3 regions of the Stenotrophomonas sp. Nf1 genome follow, and region 2 is predicted to be linked to each of the others. Evidence: predicted binding sites of a transcription regulator. Region 2 holds the regulator's gene; each other region holds the start of a gene.
The links. Region 2 encodes HrcA, which represses chaperone genes, less so after heat shock. Its sites were predicted from a motif close to TTNGCACTCNNNNNNNNNGAGTGCNAA; they were not measured.
Positions count from the first base shown of each region.

Region 1: a site for HrcA is predicted at 3,653-3,679, ahead of C9412_RS12170 (co-chaperone GroES). Genes of this name have one in related genera too.
Region 3: a site for HrcA is predicted at 3,506-3,532, ahead of rpoH (RNA polymerase sigma factor RpoH). Genes of this name have one in related genera too.

Region 1 covers NZ_PYTV01000006.1:28,176-34,954, reverse strand. Annotated here, with positions in the region: gene C9412_RS12185 (aspartyl protease family protein) at 1-282, shown strand, start outside; gene C9412_RS12180 (serine hydrolase domain-containing protein) at 350-1,513, shown strand; gene groL (chaperonin GroEL) at 1,588-3,237, opposite strand; gene C9412_RS12170 (co-chaperone GroES) at 3,319-3,606, opposite strand; gene C9412_RS12165 (endonuclease) at 3,965-5,755, shown strand; gene cutA (divalent-cation tolerance protein CutA) at 5,824-6,162, shown strand; gene C9412_RS12155 (protein-disulfide reductase DsbD) at 6,159-6,779, shown strand, end outside.
Region 2 covers NZ_PYTV01000010.1:62,770-69,548, reverse strand. Annotated here, with positions in the region: gene C9412_RS17020 (SGNH/GDSL hydrolase family protein) at 1-414, opposite strand, end outside; gene C9412_RS17015 (LysR family transcriptional regulator) at 511-1,428, shown strand; gene recN (DNA repair protein RecN) at 1,529-3,190, opposite strand; gene hrcA (heat-inducible transcriptional repressor HrcA) at 3,305-4,369, shown strand; gene grpE (nucleotide exchange factor GrpE) at 4,433-4,948, shown strand; gene dnaK (molecular chaperone DnaK) at 5,131-6,779, shown strand, end outside.
Region 3 covers NZ_PYTV01000015.1:7,656-14,434, forward strand. Annotated here, with positions in the region: gene purH (bifunctional phosphoribosylaminoimidazolecarboxamide formyltransferase/IMP cyclohydrolase) at 1-205, shown strand, start outside; gene C9412_RS20125 (hypothetical protein) at 222-1,094, shown strand; gene purD (phosphoribosylamine--glycine ligase) at 1,153-2,436, shown strand; gene rpoH (RNA polymerase sigma factor RpoH) at 2,619-3,494, opposite strand; gene C9412_RS20140 (BlaI/MecI/CopY family transcriptional regulator) at 3,852-4,244, shown strand; gene C9412_RS20145 (M56 family metallopeptidase) at 4,241-5,770, shown strand; gene C9412_RS20150 (serine hydrolase domain-containing protein) at 5,902-6,779, shown strand, end outside.

The DNA.
Region 1 (6,779 bases), on a different contig from region 2:
ACCGATGGCAGCGATCCGCGCGTGCGTGTGCGCAGCAAGGGCACCGAAGGCCTGGGCGGAAAGCCGCACCCGACCTGGCTGTATACCCTGCCCGGCATGCACAGCGCCGGTTGGCAGCACCCGGCCATGGAGGTCAGGATCAGCGAGCTGCCGGTGTTCAAGGCCATCGGACTGGATAAGCGCCCCGCGCTGATCCTGGGCGCCGATGCCATGCGCGGCGGCCAGGTCGACATCAGCACCGGCGCGGCGCGGATCTGCCTGCGCCGCCCGTCTGACAGCTGAAGCCGGGCCATGACGCCGGCGGCCGGCTGACGTAGCATCGCGCCACGTCCCGCCAGGAGGTCCACGCATGCGCCGTGCTGCCCTGTTGTTGCTGACGCTGTTCCCGCTGGCCGTGCTGGCCGCCCCACCTCCGGTACCCACGCCGGCCCGCATCGACACCGAAGCCCAGCGGCTGATGCGGGCCGCGCACGCGCGCGGCATGGCGCTGGCGGTGATCGACGGCGGCAAGGTGGTGCACGTGGCCGCCTACGGCGAGCGCAATGCCGCAGGCGAGCCGCTGCGCACCGACACCGTGATGTATGCCGCGTCGCTGACCAAGATGGCGTTTGGCCACCTGGTCGCACAGCTGGCGCAGGACCGGAAGATCGAGCTGGATGCCAGCATCGCTGCGGCGCTGGACAAGCCCCTGCCGGACTACGCGCCCGAGCCGAAGAAGTACGCCGACTACCGCGTGCTGGCCGATGATGCGCGCTGGCGCCAGCTCACCCCGCGCCTGCTGCTCAACCATTCCAGTGGCTTTGCCAACTTCGGCTTCCTGGAACCCGATGGCCGCCTGAAGTTCCACTTCGATCCGGGCAGCCGCTACGGCTATTCCGGCGAAGGGCTGATCCTGTTGCAGTTCGTGATCGAGCGTGGGCGGCTGGGCCAGGACGTCGGCGCATTGATGCAGCGGCAGGTGTTCGACCGCTTCGGCATGACCCGCACCAGCATGATGTGGCGTGAGGATTTCGCCGCCAACCTGGCCGATGGCTGGACGGCAGAAGGCGCGGCCGAACCGCACGATGAGCGCAGCCGCGTACGTGCGGCAGGGTCGATGGACACCACCATCGCCGACATGGCCCGCTTCGCCGCCGGCTACGTGCGTGGCGACGGGCTGTCCGCATCGATGCGCCGTGAGCTGGTGCGGCCGCAGCTGCCGATCACCACCGCCAGCCAGTTCCCCACCCTGCAGCCGGAGCTGCCGCCTGCGCAACGGCACCGGAACCTGGCGGCGGGGCTGGGCGTGGTGACGTTCCAGGGCCCGCAGGGTGCCGGCTTCTACAAGGGCGGCCATGATGATGCGGTGGGCAATACGCTGGTGTGCATCGAACAGGGCCAGCGCTGCGTGGTGATCCTGGGCAACGATGTACGCGCCGAAGCAGCGTTCCCGGCGTTGGTGCGCTTCGTGCTGGGTGAAACCGGCGTGCCGTGGGAATGGGAATACGGGGCGAACAAGCCGTTCGTGCGCTGACCGCATCGCCCACCGCGCCCACAAAAAAACCCCGCCTTGCGGCGGGGTTCTTGGTGCATCGGTAACGCGGGGACTTAGAAGTCCATGCCGCCCATGCCACCCATGCCGCCCATGCCACCGGCGCCGCCCATGGCCGGCTCGTCCTTCTTCGGAGCTTCGGCAACCATGGCTTCGGTGGTGATCATCAGGCCCGCGATCGAAGCGGCGTTCTGCAGCGCCGAACGGGTCACCTTGGTCGGGTCCAGGATGCCGAACTGCAGCATGTCGCCGAACTCGCCGGTGGCCGCGTTGTAGCCGAAGCTACCGGTGCCTTCCTTGACCTTGTTGATGATGACCGACGGCTCTTCGCCGGCGTTGGCCACGATTTCGCGCAGCGGGGCTTCCATCGCGCGCAGGGCGATCTGGATGCCGTGGTTCTGGTCTTCGTTGGCACCCTTCAGGCCGGCCAGCGCGGTGACCGCACGGACCAGGGCCACGCCGCCGCCCGGGACCACGCCTTCTTCAACGGCTGCACGGGTAGCGTGCAGGGCGTCGTCGACGCGATCCTTCTTTTCCTTCATTTCGATTTCGGTCGAGGCGCCAACCTTGATCACCGCAACGCCGCCGGCCAGCTTGGCCACGCGTTCCTGCAGCTTCTCGCGATCGTAATCGGAGGAGGTGTCCTGGATCTGGGTCTTGATCTGGCCGACGCGTGCGTCGACGGCAGCCTTGTCACCCACGCCATCGATGATGGTGGTGTTTTCCTTGGAGACCTGCACCTTCTTGGCGCGGCCCAGGTCCTTGATGGTGGCCTTTTCCAGCGACAGGCCGACTTCTTCGGAGATCACGGTGCCGCCGGTCAGCACGGCCATGTCTTCCAGCATCGCCTTGCGACGGTCGCCGAAGCCCGGAGCCTTGACGGCCACAACCTTGACGATGCCACGGATGGTGTTGACCACCAGGGTCGCCAGCGCTTCGCCTTCGACTTCTTCGGCAACGATCAGCAGCGGCTTGCCGGCCTTGGCGACGCCTTCCAGCACCGGCAGCAGGTCACGCACGTTGGAGATCTTCTTGTCGTGCAGCAGGATGAACGGGTCATCCAGGTCAGCGGTCTGCGACTGCTGGTTGTTGATGAAGTACGGGGACAGGTAGCCGCGGTCGAACTGCATGCCCTTGACCACGTCCAGCTCGTTGTCCAGGCCCGAGCCTTCTTCAACGGTGATCACGCCTTCCTTGCCGACTTCCTTCATCGCATCGGCGATGATCTGGCCGATCGACTCGTCCGAGTTGGCCGAGATGGTACCGACCTGGGCGATCGCCTTGTCGTCGGCGGTCGGCTTGGAGATGTTCTTCAGCTCGGTGACGGCGGCCACGACGGCCTTGTCGATACCGCGCTTGAGGTCCATCGGGTTCATGCCAGCGGCCACAGCCTTGGCGCCTTCGCGGATCAGGGCCTGGGCCAGCACGGTGGCGGTGGTGGTGCCGTCGCCGGCGTCGTCGTTGGTGCGCGAGGCGACTTCCTTCACCATCTGCGCGCCCATGTTCTCGAACTTGTCAGCCAGTTCGATTTCCTTGGCGACGGAGACGCCGTCCTTGGTGATGGTCGGAGCGCCGAAGCTCTTTTCCAGCACGACGTTGCGGCCCTTCGGGCCCAGGGTGGCCTTGACGGCATTGGCGAGAACGTTGACGCCGCGCACCATGCGCGAACGGGCGTCTTCACCGAAACGAATATCCTTGGCAGCCATTGCGATTACCTCAATGTTTGCGCCGGGCCGGGCCCGGCGGCGAAAAGGGATGTCTTACTGAAAAGCAGGTCGCGCCGAGGCTCAGCCGATGATGGCGAGCACGTCGTCTTCGCGCAGGACCTTGTACTCGACGCCTTCGCTCTTGTACGAGCTGCCGGCGTACTGGCCGTAGATGACCTTGTCGCCGACCTTCAGCGACGGCGCGCGCACGCTGCCGTTGTCCAGCGGCTTGCCCGGGCCGACGGCCACGACTTCACCCTTGGTGGACTTTTCCTTGGCCGAATCCGGGATCACGATGCCGCCGGCGGAGATTTCGTCGGCTTCGATCGGCTTGACCACAACGCGGTCGTGCAGCGGCTTGATGCTCATGAGAGACCTCTTAAGTTATTGATTGGTCTGAAAAAGTCTGGCGATGTTAGCACTCACCCAAGGTGACTGCCAGCATTGCTCGCGAAAAAGCCCGACGAATCGGGAGCAGGACAGAGATGGAGCTGGCCCCGGACCTTTCAAGGCCGGCCCCGGAAAAAATTTCGTCGCGGCCAGGCCTGCACGGTGCGGCCTTGCATGAAGACGTTCAGCCCGGTGAAGCGCGTCGAATCGTGCGCCGACACCCTCGACATTTGGTGATCAGCGTCGCACTGTCAGATATCTGACGTTCATTTACGACAAAGTGTCACTGGATCGGCCTTAGGCTCGGCCGCGCATTCCCAATCACAAGGAGTTGTCGATGCGATTGCTGTCCCCGCTTGCCGCCGCCTGCCTGCTGGCGCTGGCCGCCGCGCCGGCCCAGGCCGAGGTCTTCATCAACGAACTGCACTACGACGACAGCACCGCCGCCGGTGACGTCGGCGAAGCGATCGAGGTGGTGGCCACCGCCGGTGAGGATCTGTCCGGCTACCGCCTGTACCTTTACAACGGCAGCAATCCGTCGGCCGCCACGGTCTACGCCAACAACCCGGTCCCGGCCGGCAGCGCCGCCGGCTGCGGCAGCGCCAGCATCGCCGTGGTCAGCTATCCGACCAACGGCCTGCAGAACGGCCCGAACGACGGCATCGCCCTGGTCGATGCCAGCGGCAAGGTGGTCCAGTTCCTCAGCTACGAGGGCGCCATCACCGCCTCCGGTGGCCCTGCCGCCGGCATGACCAGCCAGAACATTCCGGTGGCCGAGACCAACAGCACCGCGCCGGGCACCTCGCTGCAGCTGACCGGCAGCGGCAGCCAGTACGCCCACTTCACCTGGGCCGAGTCGGCCAGGCAGACCTTCGGCAGCTGCAACAACGGCCAGACCTTCAGCGGTGGCGGCACCCCGGGCCCGAACACGCCGCCGTCGGTGTCCACCACCACCCCGGCGCAGGGCAGCAGCACCTTCCCGGCCGCGGCCGATCTGGAAGTGGTGTTCAGCGAGACGGTGAACCTGGCCAGCGGCGCCTTCGCGCTGAGCTGCGGCACCTCCGGCAGCGTGCCGCTGACCTTCCCGGCCAGCGGCCGCAGCGTGAAGCTGTCCACCAATACCGCGCTGGTGGCCGGTGAAGCCTGCCGCTTCGACATCCGCGCCGCGCGCATCACCGACCTGCAGGGCGCGCACCCGGCCGCTGACAGCCGCATCGCCTTCACCGTGGCCAGCACCGGCGGCAATCCCGACCCGGGCAATCCGGGCGTGCCGGCCGGCTACTACTCGAAGGTGAACACCTCCAGCCCGAGCCAGCTGCGCTGCTCGCTGCACGCCACCATCAAGGGCCACACCGCCTACCCGTACAGCGGTTCGGGCACCAGCACCTGGACCATCCTGGAGATCGCCGACGAGGACCCGAACAACAGCGGGCGGATCCTCGATGCGTACCGCAACCGCAGCTACGCCAAGGTGACCGACCGCGCCGGCAGCGGCAGTGGCCTGAAGTACAACCGCGAGCACACCTGGCCGAACTCGCTGGGCTTTGCCAGCACCACCGGTGACAAGGGCCTGCCGTACGCACCGTACACCGACACCCACATGCTGTACCTGACCGATGCGCAGTGGAACGCCGACCGTGGCAACAAGCCGTTCGCCAAGTGCGACGCCGGCTGCGGCGAGCGTGCCACCGAGGCCAACAACGGCCAGGGCGGCGGCAGCGGTGGCTATCCGGGCAATTCCAACTGGGTGCGCACGCCGGACGGCAACACCGGCACCTTCGAGGTGTGGGGCAAGCGCAAGGGCGACATGGCGCGTGCGGTGATGTACATGGCCATCCGCTACGAGGGCGGCAAGGATGCGGCCACCGGCCAGTCCGAGCCGGACCTGGAGCTGACCGACGACCGCAGCAAGATCGTCAAGACCAGCAGTTCGCCGGCCTACATGGGCCTGCTGTCCACGCTGATCGACTGGCACCTGTCCGACCCGCCGGATGATGCCGAACGTGCGCGCAATGACGTGATCTACAGCTTCCAGGGCAACCGCAACCCGTTCATCGACCACCCCGAGTGGGCGACCCCGGGCCTGTTCACTTCGGCCAAGCCGGCCACCTGCCAGCTGGCCAACTGACCGCGCAACGCAGCGGTCCATCGCCGCCGCCGGGCCCTGACCCGGCGGCGGCCCTATACTCGACGGTCATGTCGACCGTCGATCCCATCCTGCTGCTGTTGACCACCTGCCCGGACCGGGCCAGTGCCGAGCGCATCGCGCACGCGCTGGTCGGCGAGCGCCTGGCCGCGTGCGTGACCCGACTTGAAGGCGCACAGTCGACCTACCGCTGGCAGGGTGAGGTCACCACCGACGCCGAGCTGCAGCTGCTGGTGAAGACCACCGCGAGCCGCGTCGATGACGCCATCGCCCGGATCGTCGAACTGCATCCGTATGAACTCCCGGAGTGCATTGCGGTCGAAACCCGGGCCGGCCTGCCGGCGTATCTGGATTGGATCCGGGCACAGACCCGGGAGGACACTGATTGAAGACTCTGTTTGCGCGTGGCGCTGCCTTGTGCGCCCTGTTGTGGCTCTCGCTGCCGGCGTTCGCGCTGGATGAGAAGGACCTGCTGCCGGTAGACCAGGCGTTCGCGCTGACCGCCACCGCCCCCGAGCGCGGCCAGGTGCAACTGCAGTTCAAGATCGCACCGGGCTACTACCTGTATCGCCACCGCACCAGCGTCAAGGCCGACCCGGCGTTCAACGCCGGCGCGCTGCAGATGCCGAAGGGCGACAAGCACCACGACGACTTCTTCGGCGAAGTCGAAACCTATCGCGAGCGCCTGCAGGCCACCCTGCCCGGCGCGCCGACCGACGCGGCCGGCACCATCAGCCTGGAAGTGCGCTACCAGGGCTGCGCCGATGCGGGGGTCTGCTACCCGCCGCAGAAGCGCGTGGTGCAGGTCACCCTGCCCGGCGGCGCTGCACCGGCGGCGGCCCCGGCCGCGCGTGCCGGTACCGCCAGCCCGTTCAACAACCCACTGGCCGGTGCCGGCAACAGCGGTGGCCTGCGCCTGCCGGGTACGGCCAGCAACGGCCAGGCGCTGCCGCTGCCGTCGGAACAGGCGTTCGGATTCGATGCCATCGCCAGCGATGGCAACACC
Region 2 (6,779 bases):
AAAGACGCTGACCTGCAGCGCCTGACCACCCTGCACAGCCAGCGGCAACGGATCGCTCAACCGTTCCTGGCCAGGGCCGATCAACGCCCCGGGCTGGCCGTCGAAACTGAGCGCCTGCGGTGTGGCGCCTGCCTGTGTGGCCACGCTGGCCGCCCCGACCCGCAGCGGCTGCGTGCCATAGGCATTGCTCAGCCGGATGCGCAGGCGCGTGCCGCCCAGGCTGATACGCGCGGTCTGGCGGAAGGTCTGGTCCTGCAGTGTCTCCGGCACCAGGGTCGGGAACAGGAAATCGGCGTCCCACACCGGTTGCGGGCTGGCCTGCCAGCTGGCGACCCAGTGGGGGGCGGGGGCGGCGCTGGTGGCGCCGGACAGGGCGAGCAGGGTGGTGGCAGTGAACTGGCGGAGGCGGTTCATCGGGCGATCCCGGGTGGAATGGCGGCATGGTGATTCCAGGCTCATCTGTGAACTAGACTGCGCAGGGATAATCATCTGTGAACTGAATTCATCGCCATGGCACGCTCCGACATCAACCGATCCGGCGAACTGGAAGTGTTCGTACGGGTGATCGAGACCGGCGGCTTCTCCGCCGCCGCCCGGACGCTGGACATGACCCCGTCGGCGGTCAGCAAGCTGGTGGCGCGGCTGGAGCAGCGGCTGGGTACGCGCCTGCTGCAGCGGTCCACCCGGCAATTGCAGCTGACCCCGGAAGGCTGCGCGTTCTACGAGCGTGGCCTGCGCGTGCTGGCCGACCTGGACGAGGCCGAGCGCTGCGCCAGCGCCCATGCCGAGCCGCGTGGGCGGCTGCGGGTCAATTCCAACGTGCCGTTTGGCCAGCATTTCCTGCTGCCGCTGCTACCGCGCTTCCTTGACGGCAACCCGCAGGTGGGCGTGGACTTGACCCTCAATGATGAGGTGATCGACCTGCTGGAGCAGCGCACCGATGTGGCGGTGCGGGCCGGTCCGCTGAAGAGCTCCAGCCTGGTGGCGCGGCGGCTTGGGGCGACGCGGATGATGATCGTGGCCGCACCGGCCTACGCGCAGCGCCACGGCCTGCCGGCCGACGTCGAGGCGCTGCAGTCGCACAACCGGCTGGATATCGGCCATGCGCGCGCGATGCAGGGCTGGCCGCTGCTGCAGGACGGTCGCGAGCGGATGCTGCTGCCCAGTGGCAACGCCCGCGCCAGCAATGGCGATGCGCTGCGCCAGCTGGTGCTGGGCGGTCTGGGGCTGGCACGGCTGGCGGCGTTCCAGGTGCAGGCCGACATCGCCGCCGGGCGTCTGCTGCCGGTGCTGGAAGCGGCCAACCCCGGAGACCTGGAAGAGGTGCACGCGGTGTTCCTGGGGCAGGGCGGCTACCTGCCGCTGCGGGTGCGCGCGTTCCTGGATTTCCTGGTGGAGCACGTCGACCTGGCGCGGCCACGGGGGTAGTGCCGGCCGCTGGCCGGCAACCTCATGATCCTCGTCCACCTATTGCGCGCTGCCGGCCAGCGGCCGGCACTACCGTGCGGAAGCCGAGCCTATGCTCGGCTCAATGCGCCAGCAGCTTGCGCGCAGCGGCGCGCGCTTCCTTGCTGACTTCCACGCCGCCGAGCATGCGCGCCAGCTCTTCCTCGCGCGCCTTGCTGTCCAGCTTCTCCACCGCGCTCTGGGTCATGCCTTCCACCGGCGCCTTGCTGACCCGGTAATGCGCGTGGCCCTTGGAGGCGACCTGCGGCAGGTGGGTGACGCACAGTACCTGGCGCTTCTCGCCCAGTGCACGCAGCTTCTGGCCGACGATGTCGGCCACCGCGCCACCGATGCCCGAATCCACTTCGTCGAACACCATGGTCGGCACCGCATCCAGGTCCAGCGCGGCCACTTCGATGGCCAGCGAGATGCGTGACAGCTCACCGCCCGAGGCGACCTTGCGCAGGGCCCGCGGCGGCTGGCCGGCGTTGGCGGCGACCAGGAACTCCACGCGCTCCGCACCCTGCGGATCGGGCTTGCCGGAATCCTGCGGCTCCAGTTCGATCAGGAACTGGCCACCACCCATGCCCAGCTCGGCGATGATGCCGGTGGTGGTGGCCGACAGTTCGGTGGCGGCGGAGCGGCGGCTGGCGGTCAGCAGCTCGGCCTGCACACGCCAGGCGGCCGCGGCCTTGTCGATTTCGCCGGCCAGGCGCTGCAGGCGCTCATCGGCGCCGCGCAGCTGTTCCACTTCGGCGTGCATGCGCTCGCGCTGCGCGCCCAGCTCGTCCATCGGTACGCGGTGCTTGCGCGCCAGGTCGTGCAGGCGGCCGAGGCGGCGCTCGTTCTCCTCGAACTGCTCCGGGTCGGCGTCGAGGTCGTCGTGCACCCGGTCCAGCAGCGACAGGGCTTCGTGCAGCTGGATCGAGGCGTTGTCGATCAGGCCGTCCACCTCGCCCAGGCGTGGGTCGTGTTCGATCAGCCGCGACAGTTCGTGGCGCACCTGCTGCAGCAGGTCCAGCGCAGAGTTGCCGTCGTCGCCGTTGAGCTGGTTGCTGGCCGCCTGGCAGGCGCTCAGCAGGGCGCTCGCATGGGCCTGGCGGCGATGGCTGGCGCCCAGCGCGGCAATCGACTCCGGCTCCAGGTCCTCACGGTCCAGCTCGCGCAGCTGGTGCTCCAGGAAGCCGATCCGGTCACTGACGTCGCCCTGTTGCGACAGCGCCAGCGACTCGTCGACCAGCGCCTGCCAGGCCGCGGCGGTACGGCGTACCTGACGGCGCTCGGCCTCGTTGCCGGCATAGGCGTCGAGCAGGGCCAGCTGCGACGGACGGGTCAGCAGCGCCTGCTGCTCATGCTGGCCGTGGATTTCGACCAGCAACCCGGCCAGGTCGGCCAGCTGTGCGAGGGTGACCGGACGGCCGTTGATCCAGGACCGCGAGCCGCCGTCGGCGCGGATCACCCGGCGCAGCTGGCATTGCTCCTCATCGTCCAGCTCGTTGTCGGCCAACCACTGGCGCGCGGCCTGCAGCTGGTCCAGCGCGAACTCGGCCGAGAGCTCGGCACGGGCTGCGCCGTGGCGGACCACGCCGCTGTCGGCGCGCAGCCCGGACAGGAAGCCCAGCGCGTCGACCATCAGCGACTTGCCGGCGCCGGTCTCGCCTGAAACGACGGTCATGCCGGGCCCGAACTCCAGTTCGGTGGCGCGGACGACGGCGAAATCCTTGATCGAAAGATGTCTGAGCATGGGTAAGGGGTATCAGCAGCCGCGCAACGCTAGCACGCGGGCGAGGGAGGTCCAATGACTTGCCAAGGTGAAGCGCCGCCATTATCTAGTGTCCGTGTCTCACAGGTTGATTCCATGCACGGTTCCCCCGACCAGCTTGCCCCGCGTGCGCGCCATCTATTGCGTACGCTGATCGCGCGCTACATCCAGGACGGTGAGCCGGTCGGCTCGCAGACGCTGGCGCGTGTAGCCGGCCTGGAGGTCAGCCCGGCCACCATCCGCAACATCCTCGGCGACCTGGAGGACCTGGGGCTGCTGGCGTCGCCGCACACCTCGGCCGGGCGCATCCCGACCGCGCATGGCTACCGGGTGTTCGTCGACAGCCTGCTGCAGATGCAGCCGCCGGGCGAGGGCGAGCTGGCCCGGTTGCGCCAGGAGCTGGCCGGCGGCGGCAGCACCCAGGCCCTGCTCGGCAGCGCCTCGGAACTGCTGTCGGCGATGAGCCACTTCGTCGGCGTGGTCAGCGCGCCGCGACGCGAGCAGTTCGCCTTCCGCCAGATCGATTTCGTGGCGCTGGACGGGCGCCGGGTGCTGGCGATCCTGGTGTTCGCCGACAACGAGGTGCAGAACCGGGTCATCGAGACCCGCCAGGAGTTCGCGCCGGGCCAGCTGGAGCAGGTGGCCAACTACCTCAATGCTCATTTCGCCGGCCTGCCGATGGCCGAGATCCGCACCCGCCTGCTGCTGGAGCTGCGCGATGCCCGTTCCGAGCTGGAACAGCTGCTGGCGCACAGCATCGAGCTGGCCGAGCAGGCCCTGCAGCCGGCGGCCGACGACATGCTGGTGGCCGGCCAGACCCGGCTGATGGGGGTGCAGGACCTGTCCGACCTGGAGCGCCTGCGCGAGCTGTTCGAACTGTTCTCCAGCAAGCGCGAGATCCTGCAGCTGCTGGAGCGGACCATCCAGGCGCCGGGCGTGCGCATCTTCATCGGCGAAGAGACCGGGATGATGCCGCTGCAGGGGGTCTCGCTGGTCACCGCGCCGTATACCGCCAACGGTCAGGTGCTGGGCGTGCTGGGGGTGATCGGCCCGAAGCGTATGGCCTACGACCGCATGATCCCGCTGGTCCAGGCCACCGCCGATGTGCTGGGGGCGGCCTTTTCGCCGGCCGGCCGCACGCCGGGAACATCCGACGCTTGAAACGCAGCATCCCGCCCACACTAGGGTGGGTGGAGGCGGAGATTGACCGCCAGGGACCCAGACATGAACCACGAACATCCAGATATCGAATCCCAGCAGAGTGCCGCCGATGCGGCCGCCGCCGCCGGCGTCAATGACGAAGTGGAGCGCCTGCGCGCCGAAGTCGAGCAGATCAAGGCCGATGCGCTGCGTGAGCGCGCCGACCTGGAGAACCAGCGCAAGCGCGTGGCCCGCGACATCGAGCAGGCCCGCAAGTTTGCCAACGAGAAGCTGCTGGGCGAGCTGCTGCCGGTGTTCGACAGCCTGGATGCCGGCCTGAAGGCCGCCGGTGATGACCCGCACCCGCTGCGCGAAGGCCTGGAGCTGACCTACAAGCAGCTGCTGAAGGTCGCCGCCGACAATGGGCTGGTCCTGCTCGACCCGACCGGCCAGCCGTTCAACCCGGAACACCACCAGGCGATCAGCCAGGTGCCGACCCCGGGTGCGGCTCCGGGCACCGTGGTGACCGTGTTCCAGAAGGGCTACCTGCTCAACGAGCGCCTGCTGCGGCCGGCGCTGGTGGTGGTGGCCGCCGACTGACCCCTGCCGGGCCGGGCGGCGGGAATGACCCGCGACCCGGCCCGACGCTGAACGCGCCGGGCGACCGGAAACACAGCGTTCGGGAGATGGCTTGAATGTTCCACGAGCCTCCCCCACATCGTATTCATCCACCGGCCGAACGGCCGGACTGACCCCAACAAGCATCCTCAGGAGTCTCCCCCATGGGCAAGATCATTGGTATCGACCTCGGCACCACCAACTCGTGCGTGGCGATCATGGACGGCGGCAAGGCCCGCGTCATCGAGAATTCGGAAGGCGATCGCACCACCCCGTCGATCGTCGCCTACACCAAGGACGGCGAAGTCCTGGTCGGTGCCTCGGCCAAGCGCCAGGCCGTGACCAACCCGAAGAACACCTTCTACGCGGTGAAGCGCCTGATCGGCCGCAAGTTCACCGACGCCGAAGTGCAGAAGGACATCGCCCACGTCCCGTACAGCATCCTGGCCCATGACAATGGCGACGCCTGGGTGGCCACCAGCGACGGCAAGAAGATGGCCCCGCAGGAAATCTCGGCCAAGGTGCTGGAGAAGATGAAGAAGACCGCCGAGGACTTCCTCGGTGAGAAGGTCACCGAAGCGGTCATCACCGTGCCGGCCTACTTCAACGACAGCCAGCGCCAGGCCACCAAGGACGCCGGCCGCATCGCCGGTCTGGACGTCAAGCGCATCATCAACGAGCCGACCGCGGCCGCGCTGGCCTACGGCCTGGACAAGGGTGACAACAAGGATCGCAAGATCGTGGTCTACGACCTGGGCGGCGGCACCTTCGACGTCTCGGTGATCGAGATCGCCAACGTCGATGGTGAAAAGCAGTTCGAAGTGCTGGCCACCAACGGCGACACCTTCCTGGGCGGCGAAGACTTCGACAACCGCGTCATCGAGTATCTGGTTGAAGAGTTCAACAAGGACCAGGGCATCGACCTGCGCAAGGATCCGCTGGCCCTGCAGCGCCTGAAGGATGCTGCCGAGCGCGCCAAGATCGAGCTGTCCAGCGCCCAGCAGACCGAAGTGAACCTGCCGTACGTCACCGCTGATGCCTCCGGTCCGAAGCACCTGAACATCAAGCTGACCCGCGCCAAGCTGGAAGCGCTGGTGGAAGACCTGATCAAGAAGTCGATCGAACCGTGCCGTGTCGCCCTGAACGATGCCGGCCTGCGTTCGAGCGACATCAGCGAAGTGATCCTGGTCGGTGGCCAGACCCGCATGCCGAAGGTGCAGCAGGCGGTGACCGAGTTCTTCGGCAAGGAACCGCGCAAGGACGTCAACCCGGACGAAGCCGTGGCACTGGGTGCGGCGATCCAGGGCGGCGTGCTGGGCGGCGACGTCAAGGACGTGCTGCTGCTGGACGTGACCCCGCTGTCGCTGGGCATCGAAACCATGGGCGGCGTGTTCACCAAGATCATCGAGAAGAACACCACCATCCCGACCAAGGCCTCGCAGGTGTTCTCCACCGCCGAGGACAACCAGTCGGCGGTGACCGTGCACGTGCTGCAGGGTGAGCGCGAACAGGCCCGCTTCAACAAGTCGCTGGCCAAGTTCGACCTGTCCGGCATCGAGCCGGCCCCGCGTGGCCTGCCGCAGGTGGAAGTGTCCTTCGACATCGACGCCAACGGCATCCTGCACGTGTCGGCCAAGGACAAGAAGACCAACAAGGAACAGAAGGTCGAGATCAAGGCCGGTTCGGGCCTGTCCGAGGAAGAAATCGCGCGCATGGTGGCGGACGCCGAAGCCAACCGCGAAGAAGACAAGAAGTTCCAGGAGCTGGTGCAGGCCCGCAACCAGGCCGACGCCCTGATCCACGGCACCCGCAG
Region 3 (6,779 bases), on a different contig from region 2:
TGACGCGAACCTGGTGGTCGAAGGTTCGGTGATGGCCTCCGACGCGTTCTTCCCGTTCCGCGATGGCATCGATGCTGCTGCCGCCGCCGGCATCAAGGCGGTGATCCAGCCGGGCGGTTCGATGCGCGATGCCGAAGTGATCGCCGCCGCCGACGAACATGGCCTGGCCATGGTGTTCACCGGCGTGCGCCACTTCCGCCACTGATGCTGGAGCGACACGGATGTCCGCAGTCTCACTGAAATCGCTGGCCGTGCTCGCCCTCGCGGGCGCCGCCATGCTGGCCGGGTGCAAGCCTGCAGCGGCCCCCGCGCCTGCGCTGCAGGCCGCCCCTGCGGCGCCTGCCGAGCCGACGGCGCAGATCAGCCGCACCGCGCGGCTGCAGGCCTTCCTGGTCCAGCGCTACGGCAAGAACGCCAAGCTGTCCGGTGAATGGCACGGCAGCTGGGTCGACGACGGCGAAACCCGTCCGATGGACTGGCAGGTCTGCGCCGAGCAACCGGTGGTGAGCGGTGACAGCTGGCAGCAGTTGCTGGCGGTGTGCGGCGCACTGTCCGAAGGCGCACACATCGACCCGGGAACGATCGACTTCTTCGTGCTGCGGCCCAAGGGCGATGGCTTCGAGGTGACCAGTGAACTGACCGGCGAGCGCTTCGGCAGCGGCGGCCAGCCCGGCACCGCCAGCATCATCCGCGCCGGCAGCGACTTCTATGGCTTCCGGGTCGAGGACGGCTGGTTCGGGCAGGGCTTCTCGCTGCTCTCGCAGTCGCTGATCCTGCCGGGCCCGAACGGCCTGGTGGCCAGTGGCAGCGTGCGCAGCCATATCGACAATGACGCGCAGTACGAATGCGAGAACGTCGACGCCGGCACCGATCCCGACAATGCCGAGAGCTGCCGCAACCGCCGCTTCAGCATCGATTTCGCACTGCGTTTCGACGACAGCGACCGCAGCGCGCGCGTCTGGCCGCTGCTGATCGAGGAAACCGGCACCACCTGTGGCGGCAAGCAGGTCCGGCAGGAATACCGCTTTACCCTGGACCCGAAGACCTGGGCCTATCCCTTCCCCGAGTCGCTGCGACGCGAGGGCTGCGAGTGAAGCACGCGCGCCGCCGGGGACATCGACCTTCCCTTCCCACGCAATCTGGAATCTCGTGATGAACGTACTTGTCATCGGCTCAGGCGGCCGCGAACACGCCCTGGCATGGAAGCTGGCCCAGTCCTCCCGTGTCACCGAAGTGATCGTGGCGCCCGGCAACGCCGGCACCGCCAGCGAAGACAAGTGCCGCAACGTGGCGGTCAAGGTCACCGACATCGACGGCCTGCTGGCACTGGCCCAGGCCGAAGGCGTGGCGCTGACCGTGGTCGGCCCGGAAGTACCGCTGGTAGCCGGCGTAGTTGACCGCTTCCGCGCCGCCGGCCTGCGCATCTTCGGGCCGACCGCCGCCGCCGCCCAGCTGGAAGGCAGCAAGGCCTACGCCAAGGATTTCCTGGCCCGCCACAACATTCCCACCGCGTTCTACGCCGTGCACACCGAGGTGGACGCGGCGCTGGCCTACATCCGCGACAAGGGCGCCCCGATCGTGGTCAAGGCCGATGGCCTGGCCGCCGGCAAGGGCGTGATCGTGGCGATGACCCTGGCCGAAGCCGAAGAGGCCGTGCGTGACATGCTGTCGGGCAACGCCTTCGGCGATGCCGGTGCGCGCGTGGTGATCGAGGAGTTCCTCGACGGCGAGGAAGCCAGCTTCATTTCGATGGTGGACGGCGTGCACGCGCTGCCGATGGCCACCTCGCAGGACCACAAGCGCGTCGGCGACGGCGATACCGGCCCGAACACCGGCGGTATGGGCGCGTACTCGCCGGCCCCGGTGGTCACCGCGGAAGTGCACGCACGGGTGATGCGCGAGGTGGTGAACCCGACCGTGCAGGGCATGATCGCCGACGGCATCCCGTTCACCGGCTTCCTCTACGCCGGCCTGATGATCGATGCCAGCGGCGCGCCGAAGGTGATCGAATTCAACGTGCGTTTCGGCGATCCGGAAACCCAGCCGGTGATGCTGCGCCTGCAGTCGGACCTGGTGGAGCTGGTGGAAGCGGCGATCGATGGCCGCCTGGACCAGGTGCAGGCGCAGTGGGACGCGCGCCCGTCGCTGGGCGTGGTGATGGCGGCCAAGCCTTATCCGGAAGCGCCGATCATCGGTGATGTGATTTCCGGCCTGGGCGACGTGCCGGCCAGTGCCAAGGTGTTCCATGCCGGCACCACGCTGGACGCGCAGGGCCAGGTGCTCAGCGCGGGCGGTCGCGTGCTGTGCGTGGCTGCGCTGGGCGAGAGCGTGCGCGACGCGCAGGCCAATGCCTACGCCGGCGTAGCCAAGGTGACGTGGGCGAACGAGTTCCACCGCAACGACATCGGCTGGCGCGCGATCGCACGCGAGGGGTGAGGCTCGCGCGGCATCAGGGCATCCACGCATGGCGTGGATCCACTGGATCTTGCCGCATCCATGCATGACGTCGATCATGCGAGGCTTGGGGTAGATCCACGCCATGCGTGGATGAGAGCGCCGCGAAAAACAAAAAGGCCCGGCATTGCCGGGCCTTTTCATTGCTTCAACGCCACCCCGCCTTACGCGGTGAACAGCGCCTTCATCTTCTTCAGTGCGTTCGCTTCCACCTGGCGGATGCGCTCGGCCGACACGCCGTACTCGTCAGCCAGCTCCTGCAGCGTCACCTTGCTGTCGGCATCCAGCCAGCGGCGGCGGATGATGTCGCGCGAACGTGCGTCCAGTTCGGCCAGGCCTTCGCGCAACAGCTGCATCTGGTTGTCTTCGCTGTCGGCACGCTCATAGGCCATCGACGGATCTTCGTCGTTGGCGACCAGGAACGCAGCCGGCGACGGCGGCGCGTGTTCGTTGTCCTCGTCGGTCGGCGCATCGAAACCGATATCGCGACCGGACAGGCGCGATTCCATTTCCATGACCTCGCGCTCGGACACGTTCAGGTCCTTGGCCACCGCGCTGACTTCGGCCGCGTTCATCCAGCCCAGGCGCGTCTTCGACTTGCGCAGGTTGAAGAACAGCTTGCGCTGCGCCTTGGTGGTGGCGACCTTCACGATGCGCCAGTTCTTCAGGATGAACTCGTGCATTTCGGCACGGATCCAGTGCACGGCGAAGGACACCAGGCGCACGCCCATTTCGGGGTCGAAGCGCTTGACCGCCTTCATCAGGCCGATGTTGCCTTCCTGGATCAGGTCGCCCAGCGCAAGACCGTAGCCGTTGTAGCCACGGGCCACGTGCACCACGAAGCGCAGGTGCGAATGCACCAGCTCGCGGGCGGCGTCCAGATCATTGCCGTCGCGGAAACGACGGGCCAGGTCCTGTTCGTCATCGACCGACAGCACCGGGATCTGGTGCACGGCACCGATGTAGGCGTCCAGCGAACCGAGCGCACTGGGAATCGGGAGATTGTTTGCCACAAGGGCAGTAGAGGTGTTCTGGCTCATAGGCACCCATCTTAGCAGTCCGGGATTTGGACTGCTAAAGGAGGAAAAAGTTCCAGCGTCCTATTGATGCAACACTGGTCTCAAACAGAGCCCTACCGTAGCGCGATTTGATGACAGTGGCGAGCATGCTTTTCGGGATTCACAATCCCTTGGAATTCAAGCAATTACCCACCGGAAACCGGCCGAATCCGGTCAAGCGGAGCTGAACGGGCCGGCCCGAAGGCCCATTCAGGGCCCAAGACGTTGCCCGGGGTTCAGGCCCGAGCCCCACAGGGGCGGCGCGTTACTACTAAGAAACCCGTTGACAGCTCCGCAGCAGCATGCTCCGATGCATCAACTAATTCATACGTAGATGCCATGGCCCGTCCCGTCTCCCAGACCCCTACGCCGGCCGAGCAGGCCATCCTGGACATCCTCTGGGACAAGGGCGAGGCTTCCGTGCGTGAAGTGGCCGATGTGCTCGGCGAACACAAGCCGGTCGCCTACACCACGGTGCTGACCATGTTCAACGTACTGGCGCGGAAAGGCTTCGTCAGCCATCGCCAGGAAGGCCGTGCCTACATCTACCACGCCACGCTCAGCCGCCAGCAGGCGCGCCGGCAGGCACTGGACCATCTGCTGCTGCAGTTCTTCGACGGCTCACCGAATGTGCTGGCGCAACACCTGGTGGACGAACGCGAAATCGACCGCAACGAACTGCAGGCACTGCAGCAGCGCATCAGCGATGCCAGGGCCGGGAGGAAGCCATGAACCTCATCGACCTGGCGATGGCGCTGGGCGTTCGACAGTTGCTGTTGTCCGCGGTTGTGCTGCTGCCAGCGCTGTGGCTCGCACGGCGGCCAACCCTGAGCACCGAACAACGCTCCTGGCTGCTGACCGCCGCGATGGCGATCGCCCTGCTGTTGCCGCTCAGTGCCTTCCTGCCAGGCTGGTCGACCACGCTGCCCACGCCTGCGCCGACGGCTCCGGCGCTTCACCCCATGCCTGGCGAAGGGGCGACGATGGCCGAGGCCGTCTACGAAGCCGGACGACAACCCGACATCTATTACGTCGAACTGCCGAAGACATTGCCGACCGTATTGGCGGCGCTTTGGCTGCTGGGCACGCTGTGGCTGGGCATGCGCCTGCTCGATGCGGTGCTGCAGGCACGCCGGTTGCTGCGGTTGGCACAACCGGCAACCGACGAACTGCGCGCAGCACTGGCCGGGGTCGTACCCGACCATGTGCCGATCGCCACCTGCGCCGTCGACGGGCCGATGGTCGTCGGTCTGTGGCGCCCAACGATCCTGCTGCCGCGCCCGCTGCTGGCGCGGCTGGACAACAGCGTGCTGCGCGACATCGTCCGCCATGAGGTCGCACACCTGCAACGCCGCGACCTGTGGGCAAGCACAGTGCTGCGCGCAGGGGTTGCACTGTTCTGGTGGAATCCGCTCCTGCACGTTGCCCAGGCACGCCTGGCGGTACTGCGCGAAATGGCCTGCGATGCACGTGCCGCGCTGCAGGCACGCGAACCGCTGGACTATGCGGGTTCACTGCTGGCCAGTGTCGAACAGCTGCAGGCCCTGCGCGAAGAGGCGCCGACGCTGGCGCTGGGCATGTTCGGCGCGCGCAGCCAGCTGGCGCAGCGCATCGATCAGCTCGTCGAGACTGCACCACCGGCACCGCGGCGGCGCAGCCGCCTGATGCTGGGGCTGACGCTTCTGCTGGGCTGCACGGCCACCGCGGTGGCCGTCTCACCACGGCTGGCGCCACCGTCGGCGCCCGCGTCCTCCGATACGCGCACCAACGATCTTCTGCGCGCCGCCAGCACCCATGACATCGCCCAGGTCCACGCGTTGGCTGCGGCAGGCATCGATCTCGATGCGCGCGTGCTCGGCGATGGCACGGCACTGATCCAGGCCATCCGCGCTCGCGACCTGGCGATGGTCGACGCCCTGCTGCGGCTGGGAGCCGACCCCGATCGCGCCGCCCTGGGCGAAGGCAACCCGCTGATCGTCGCCTCCGCGCTGGGTCTGCAACCCATCGTCGAGCGGCTGGTGCAGGCCGGGGCCGACGTCAACCGGGTGGTGACCTATGACGAGACACCCTTGATCAATGCCTCGCGCGAGGGCCACCTGGTCACCGTGCAGTACCTGCTCGCGCAGGGCGCCGACATCAATCTGGGCGTGGAAGCCGACGGCTGGCTCGGACGCTGGCGAACACCGCTGAACCAGGCCGGCACCACCGCCGTGCGCGACTACCTGCTGGCGCAGGGCGCCCGCCGCGAACGACGCTGACGCCGCTGCCGCATTGCCTCCTGCAGTGCGGCGATACCCCGTTCCACCCGCAACGACCGGACGCGGCAGGCGTGCGTGGCAACGCGTGCGCCACCGCCGCCCTTTCTTCCTCTCCTGCAAGGATGTCGATGATGAAACCCCAGTTGCTGTGTTCACTGCTGGTCGCCCTGGCACCGTTCCACGCGATGGCCATTGAGGCCCCCGGCGAGGACACGGCGCGTTTTGCCCAAGCGATGGCCCATGGCCTGCGACCGGGCACCGCCGTGCTGGGCGCTGCGCCACCACGGTGGTCGATCACCGAGCGCCTGGCCCACCACAAGGTGCCGGGGGCGGCGGTTGCAGTGGTCCGCAACGGCCAGGTGGTCTATGCCGCGGGATTCGGCGTTCGCCAGGCCGGCACCCACGATGCGGTGGATGCCGACACCGTGTTCTCGGTGGGTTCGGTCAGCAAGATGGGAACGGCAGCCACCGCCCTGAAACTGGTGGCTGCCGGCAAGGTCACGCTGGAAGAAGACATCGATGCTCGGCTGCGTCGCTGGCATCTGCCTGCTGATGCGCAGGGGCAGCAGGCGCCGATCAATCTGCGCATGCTGCTCTCGCACACCGCCGGCTTCAATGTGCACGGCTTCCAGGACTATCAGCCCGCCGAGCGCCTGCCGACCCTGCTGCAGACCCTGGAAGGACAACCGCCCGCAAAGAATGAAGCGATCCGGCTGATCCACGCACCCGGCCAGCAGGTCGACTACTCCGGTGGCGGCTACACCGTGGTGCAGCTGGCGATCGAAGACCTGACCGGCGCCCCCTTCGCCGACGTCGCCCGCCGCGAGGTGTTCGCGCCGCTGGGCATGTCGCGCAGCACTTACCAGACCCCCCTGCCAGCCCGCTACGGCAACGTCGCCCATGCGCACGACAGCAAGGGCCAGGCGGAGGCCCTGCCGCGCGGTTGGCAGAGTTTTCCCGAACAGGCGGCGTCGGGCCTGTGGACCAGCGCCAACGATATGGGCCTGTT